Regions from separate parts of the Rhizobium sp. CB3090 genome, predicted to be linked through region 1. Evidence: riboswitches for the same ligand, from Rfam matches in the RefSeq annotation. Region 1 holds a riboswitch; the other holds the start of a gene.
What was found. Region 1 has a riboswitch for FMN ahead of QA646_RS09700 (6,7-dimethyl-8-ribityllumazine synthase). Riboswitches for the same ligand answer to the same signal wherever they lie in the genome.

Region 1 (3,205 bases):
CTCCAAATCTGCTCCGATTAAGGCGTAAGGCTTCACACCATGGCTTTTCTCGAACTCACACACATCAAAAAATCCTTCGGCGAGGTGCAGGTCGTTCACGACTTCACCATGCATATCGAGAAGGGAGAGTTCATCTCCTTCCTCGGACCGTCGGGTTGCGGCAAGACGACCGTTCTGCGCATGATCGCCGGCTTCGAAACGCCGACCGCTGGCACGCTGACGATCAACGGCAAAGACCAGCGTCCGCTGAAGCCGAACCAGCGCAACATCGGCATGGTATTCCAGGCCTATGCCCTGTTTCCGAACATGACCGTGCATGACAATGTCGCCTTCGGCCTCAAGGTCGCCGGTATGGCCAAGCCCGAAATCGACAAACGGGTCAAGGAAATGCTCGGCCTGATCAAGCTCGACCATCTCGCCGGCCGTTATCCCTTCCAGATGTCGGGCGGCCAGCAACAGCGCGTAGCGCTTGCTCGCGCCATCGCTGTGAAGCCGCAGCTTCTGTTGCTCGACGAACCGCTTTCGGCGCTGGATGCCAAGATCCGCGTCTCGCTACGCGAAGAAATCCGCGCCATCCAGCAACAGCTCGGCATCACCACCGTTTTCGTGACGCACGACCAGGAAGAAGCTTTGTCGATCTCCGACCGCATCGTCGTCATGAACGCTGGCCGCGCCGATCAGATCGGCACGCCCTTCGAAATCTACAACAGGCCCGCCACCCGCTTCGTCGCCTCCTTTGTCGGCACCTTGAACCTCATCGAAGGCAAGGTCGTCGACCCGGACAGCAACCGCATCATGATTGGCGATCAGGGTGTAACCCTGAAGCAATCGGTCACCGCCTACAAGCCCGGCGACACCGTATCGCTGGCGCTGCGTCCGGAAGCCGGCTCGCTGGCAGAATCGGCCAAGGGCGACACTGCCTTGACCGGCGAAGTCTCCTCGGCTCACTTCCTGGGTTCGGTCATCCGCACGCGCATGAATGTCGGTGGCAACACCATCTCCTTCGACATGTTCAACAGCCCGGGCATGATGCCTCCCAGCGTCGGGGAAAGGGTCACGCTGCGTTTCGCCTCCTCCGATCTGCTGGTCATTCAGGACTGATCGACGGAACAATTGGACAGATTTTTCGCAAGCGCCGGGTAAATCGCCCGGCGTTTTTCTTTGATTTCTGTTGCACCGCATCTATAGTCCAGCCGTTCTCAGGGCGGGGTGCAATTCCCCACCGGCGGTATGGAGACTGGTCTCCGAGCCCGCGAGCGCCTTTCGGTTCTGCCGGAAGGGTCAGCAGATCCGGTGAGAGGCCGGAGCCGACGGTATAGTCCGGATGGAAGAGAGCAAGCCAGGTCGAAGGCTCCTTCGCATAGGGGGCTTCTGCGACCTTGCGTGTTCGCCCAAGGGATATTGAGTTAAACCCTTGAAAGGCAAAATTAATGACCATTTCCATTTCGACACAACCGGGCCGCATAGCGTTGATCCGAGCCCGCTGGCATGCCGACATCGTCGATCAGTGCGTCGATTCCTTCGTTGCCGAATGGCAGAAGACCGAGGGCGCCTCCCCCATCGACATTTTCGATGTACCGGGTGCCTTGGAAATCCCGCTGCATGCCCAGACGCTCGCGCGCAACGGCCGCTATAGCGCGATCATCGCGACCGCTTTCGTCGTCGACGGCGGCATCTACCGCCACGACTTCGTTGCCGATACCGTTCTCGACGCGATGATGCGCGTGCAACTGGATACGGGCGTGCCGATTCTTTCGACCGTGCTGACTCCGCACCATTTTCAGGAGACGGAAGCGCATATTCATTTCTTCAAGCAGCATTTCGTCATCAAGGGTCAGGAAGTGGCAAATGCCTGCCGACAGATATTGAGCGAACGCGCCAAGCTGCTGCCATCGGTGACTGTCTGAGCTAAGATGACGGAGGCGGTAAAGGCCCGCCTCCATTTCTCCGGCAAGGAGCATCGCATGACCGTCCTTAGAATTGTGCCCAATCTGCATGCTGCCGATCCCGCCAGCGCTCAAGTCTTCTATGGCGACCTACTCGGCTTAGATATCGTCATGGACCACGGCTGGATCAAGACCTTCGCCTCGAACGCACAGACCGTCCCGCAGATCAGCATAGCCAGCGAAGGCGGATCAGGCACGATCGTGCCTGATCTTTCGATCGAGGTCGACGATGTCGATCAAGTCTATCAGCGCGCCCAATCAATGCAGTTCGATATCGTCTACGATCTGAATGATGAACCCTGGGGCGTCCGGCGTTTCTATGTCCGCGACCCGTTCGGCAAGATCGTGAATATTCTGTCGCACCGATAGGCCATTCATCCCAAATCGATCTTGAAGGTCACCCGCTCCGCCGACCATAGAGTCTCGGCATAGGCGATGGGCACGCCATCGCTATCGACATCCACCTTGAGGATCACCAATACCGGTGCGGATTTTGGCTGCCGCAACAACCGCGCCTCCTCGGCACTCGGCATGCGTGCCTCGATCTCCGTCGACAGACGCACATAGTCGTGGACGCCGTAGCTCACGAGCGCCGCGCTGATAGTCTCGTATTGCAGCCTCGCTCTATCGAAATCAGGAAAGCGGTCGGCCGGATAATAGCTGTCGCCGAGTTCGACGGGAACGCCGTCTGCCGTCATCACGCCGCGGCGATGGATGACCGGCGCGCCGGACGCTAGCTTCAGCCGCGCCGCGACCCGTTCCGACGCTGCAACGATCTCATGGATCAGTAATTCACCGCCCGGCTCGAATCCCTGCTCGATCAAATTCTTGGAGAACCGCGTCTTCTTCGACAGCGTATAGTCGAGAGCCCCTTTATGGACAAAGGTTCCCCGCCCTTGCTCGGCACGCACGAGGCCCCGCTGCTCCAGATGACCGAGCGCCTGGCGGACGGTGAAGCGGCTGACGCCGAAGCGTTCCATAAGCTCGGGCTCGGTCGGCAATTTGGCGCCGGGAGCAAAGGTCCCGGCGGCGATATCAGCCGCCAGGATTTCGCCGATCTGATGCCAGAGAGCGCTGCCGCTCTTGCGATCGATCGTCTCCATGTCACAGGCGCTTTTCGAGCCGGAACAACAGCTTGTATTCGGCGGGATAAGCCAGAGCATCGAGAATGCTCGGATAATATTTGCGATCCTTCGCGCCGCTGACGAAGCCGTCATAGCCGAAGCGCTTGACGGAGACATTGAATCCTGCGGCAATGA
Region 2 (3,205 bases), on a different replicon from region 1:
GGTCGACGGCGGCTTCTGCTGCTGGTGATAACGATTGACTGGGAGAAATCCAAATGAACCGCTTCGAAAACAAGACCGTCGTCATCACTGGAGGTAGCCGGGGCATCGGTGCCGCCATCGCAAGACGCTTTGCGAAAGAAGGTGCAAATCTCGTCGTTTCCGCCAATGAAGAGTCGGTGCACTCCGTTGCCGAGCAGATCAGGAAGGACGGCGGCAAAGCGATCTCTTTCGTCGGCGACGTCACGGACAAAGCAAGCGTGAAGGCTCTTTATGACGCGGCGGAAAATGCCTTTGGTTCGGTCGACGTATCGATCCAGAATGCCGGCGTCATTACGATCGCACGGATTGAAGACATGACCGAAGGCGAGTGGGATAAGGTCATGGCGGTCAATACCAAGGGGGTCTTCCTATGCGCGCAGGAAGCGATCCTGCGCATGCGCAAGCATGGTCGCGGCGGACGTATCATCAACACGGCATCGGGGCAGGCACGCGACGGCTTCATTTATACGCCGCACTATGCCGCCTCGAAGATGGGCGTGGTCGGGATCACGCAGAGCCTCGCAAAGGAAGTCGCCACCGAAAACATAACCGTCAATGCCTTCTGCCCTGGCATCATCGAGACGGACATGTGGGCCTATAATGATCAGGCCTGGGGCAAGCTGCTCGGCAATTACGGTCCGGGCGAGTTGATGAAGGAGTGGGTCGAAGGCATTCCGATGAAGCGCGCCGGTTCAGGCGAAGACGTCGCCGGCCTCGTCACCTTTCTCGCGAGTGACGATGCGGCCTACATCACAGGGCAGACGATCAATGTCGATGGCGGTCTCATCATGTCCTGACCGCGGTCGGTTAAGAGAAAACAATCTGTTCATCGGTTGCGTCGCATAAAGAACAGTGAGAGGGAAACTGCCCTCTTGCGGGAGGCCATATCGATCGCCTATCTTATCCGCGTTCTCAGGGCGGGGTGAAACTCCCCACCGGCGGTATCGAGGAAACTCGGAGCCCGCGAGCGCCTCCGTGGATCGCGGAGGGTCAGCAGACCCGGTGAGAGGCCGGGGCCGACGGTTAAAGTCCGGATGGAAGAGAGCAACCGTGCGAGCGCAACCGGTGTTGTTGCGCGTCCGCAGGCTTGTTCGCCCAAGGGATAAACAGTGACTTCGAAAGAAGTCTTGGATGCTGCGAAAGCGGCTAACCCTTGAAAGGCAAAGTGCATGGCAATTTCTAAAATCGAAGATGCAATCGCGGCGATTTCGCGTGGCGAGATCGTTGTTGTCGTTGATGATCAGGATCGGGAAAACGAGGGCGACCTTGTGATTGCGTCTGATGCTATCACGCCTGCGGCAATTGCCTTCATGATGAATTACGCACGCGGACTGATCTGTGTGGCAATGGAAGGTGAAAGGCTGGATGAGCTCGACATTCCCCTCATGGTTCCGCGCAATACCGAGCTTCTGAAGACCGCCTTCACGGTGTCCGTGGACTATATTCCGGAAACGACGACAGGGATTTCCGCAGCCGATCGCGCGGCAACGGTCCGCGCCCTCGTCACAAAAGGCACGAAGCCTGACGACTTTGCCCGCCCGGGGCATATTTTTCCGCTACGCGCACACCCGGCGGGCGTGCTTGGACGTCCCGGCCATACCGAGGCAGCCGTCGATCTCGCAAGACTTGCCGGCCATTCGGGATCGGGGGTGATCTGCGAAGTTGCCAATGACGACGGCACCATGGCGCGGCTTCCGGATCTTGAGAAGTTTGCCGAACGGCACGGTCTTCTTCTGGTGACGATCGAAGATCTGATCGCCTATTTGGCTCGTCAGCGCGACCTGGCGACGCGGGAAATGTCCGCCGCCTAATCATTATAGATAAATGCAGGCAGGACGCCCAATTGCGGGCGTGCCATGCCTGCATAACATTCCAGACCTGCGCTGAGCCGGCCGGGAATGGAGCGAGAGGCGTATCTGACACCCCTCGCCCCGTAGTCAGTTCGACCCTTTACCATACCCGGAGATTCCAAACAGGAAATCCGGACGTTTCCTCACCGTCCGGAAGGCAGATATCCTGGCGCATACGATTGGACAGTTGAGAGGTTTGATTTACCGTTTGCTGATGCCTCCACGCGGCGAGGAACAACGCAAACGCGGTCTTCCGGACGCCGAATTTCAGGCAAAGTTCATCAACGGTCGCCGCAAGAGTGCCGGCAACTAAGGATTGTGCTTCACGCATAGTTTCTTTCCCGGCGCAACTATGCAGCCAGGTCCTTTCGAAGGTCAAAAGACGCGCGGATACAGACGCGGAAACGCGAGCGAACGCTCCGGTAGCCGGTCACGTCAAGATAATGAGGGAAATACTAAACGGGCAGAAAATCCGAAGGCTTAGTAGCCTGGATGACCGTAGTGGCTTTGGTTTGATACATGTCGCATCGACACCACCATGGCTGTTCCGCCAGAGAAGCGATTAAACACGAGAATGGATTTCATTTCACGCCTCCTCTGATTTGATTGCGGATGCGGCTATGTTACACGAGATCGGCCAATCGGCAAGCATGCAATTTCACATTGTAGAATATCAGGCGGAATCGTTGCGAGAAAGCAACACTATTGCCATACTCTTCGGCCCGGACTCGCTATCATCTACCCACTCCATTCAGCGACAAGTGACTTGCTCGGCAGGCGCTATACTTGACCACGCATTATCCTTGCCGCTTTAGTGCAAGATGTTTCGGCGGTCCGTGAAGAGTAGAGTAGCGGACGAAATCGGCCGGGAAATCTTGGGAGGACCATCTCTTGTCGCTAAGGCACCAGATCATTGCGCTGGCGATCATTCCGCTTGTGATCGCGATACTGGCGATCACGAGCTTCATCACTTGGCAATCGGCGAACCTCACGCAAGTCAATATCGCGACCTTCGAACAGAACATGCTGAAGTCCAAGGAAACGGAAATCCTCAATCTGACCCATCTGGCCCTTTCGGCGATCCAGGCGACCTATGGAGATGCGGCTGCGGACGATCAGGCCGCCAAGGAAAAGGTCGCGGCGATCCTGGCTTCGCTCGACTATGGCAAGGACGGATATTTCTTTGTCTACGACTATGACGGAAACAATATCGTCCATCCGCGCCAGAGCTTTCGGCCCGGCCGCAATTGGCTCGATCTGACCGATCCGAACGGAGACAAGGTGATCGCCGAGCTGATCGCGACGGCAAAGGCGGG

Region 2: another riboswitch for FMN. It lies ahead of ribB (3,4-dihydroxy-2-butanone-4-phosphate synthase); the one in region 1 lies ahead of QA646_RS09700 (6,7-dimethyl-8-ribityllumazine synthase).

What each region holds. Positions count from the first base shown of each region.
Region 1 is NZ_CP121662.1:2,003,331-2,006,535, forward strand. Features, by position in the region: gene QA646_RS09690 (ABC transporter permease) at 1-28, shown strand, start outside; gene QA646_RS09695 (ABC transporter ATP-binding protein) at 40-1,101, shown strand; FMN riboswitch at 1,192-1,340, shown strand; gene QA646_RS09700 (6,7-dimethyl-8-ribityllumazine synthase) at 1,431-1,907, shown strand; gene QA646_RS09705 (VOC family protein) at 1,965-2,315, shown strand; gene phnF (phosphonate metabolism transcriptional regulator PhnF) at 2,321-3,049, opposite strand; gene QA646_RS09715 (methyltransferase domain-containing protein) at 3,051-3,205, opposite strand, start outside.
Region 2 is NZ_CP121663.1:117,872-121,076, reverse strand. Features, by position in the region: gene QA646_RS19380 (SDR family oxidoreductase) at 1-28, shown strand, start outside; gene QA646_RS19375 (glucose 1-dehydrogenase) at 54-836, shown strand; FMN riboswitch at 944-1,089, shown strand; gene ribB (3,4-dihydroxy-2-butanone-4-phosphate synthase) at 1,209-1,850, shown strand; gene QA646_RS19365 (DUF1127 domain-containing protein) at 1,990-2,220, opposite strand; gene QA646_RS19360 (cache domain-containing protein) at 2,781-3,205, shown strand, end outside.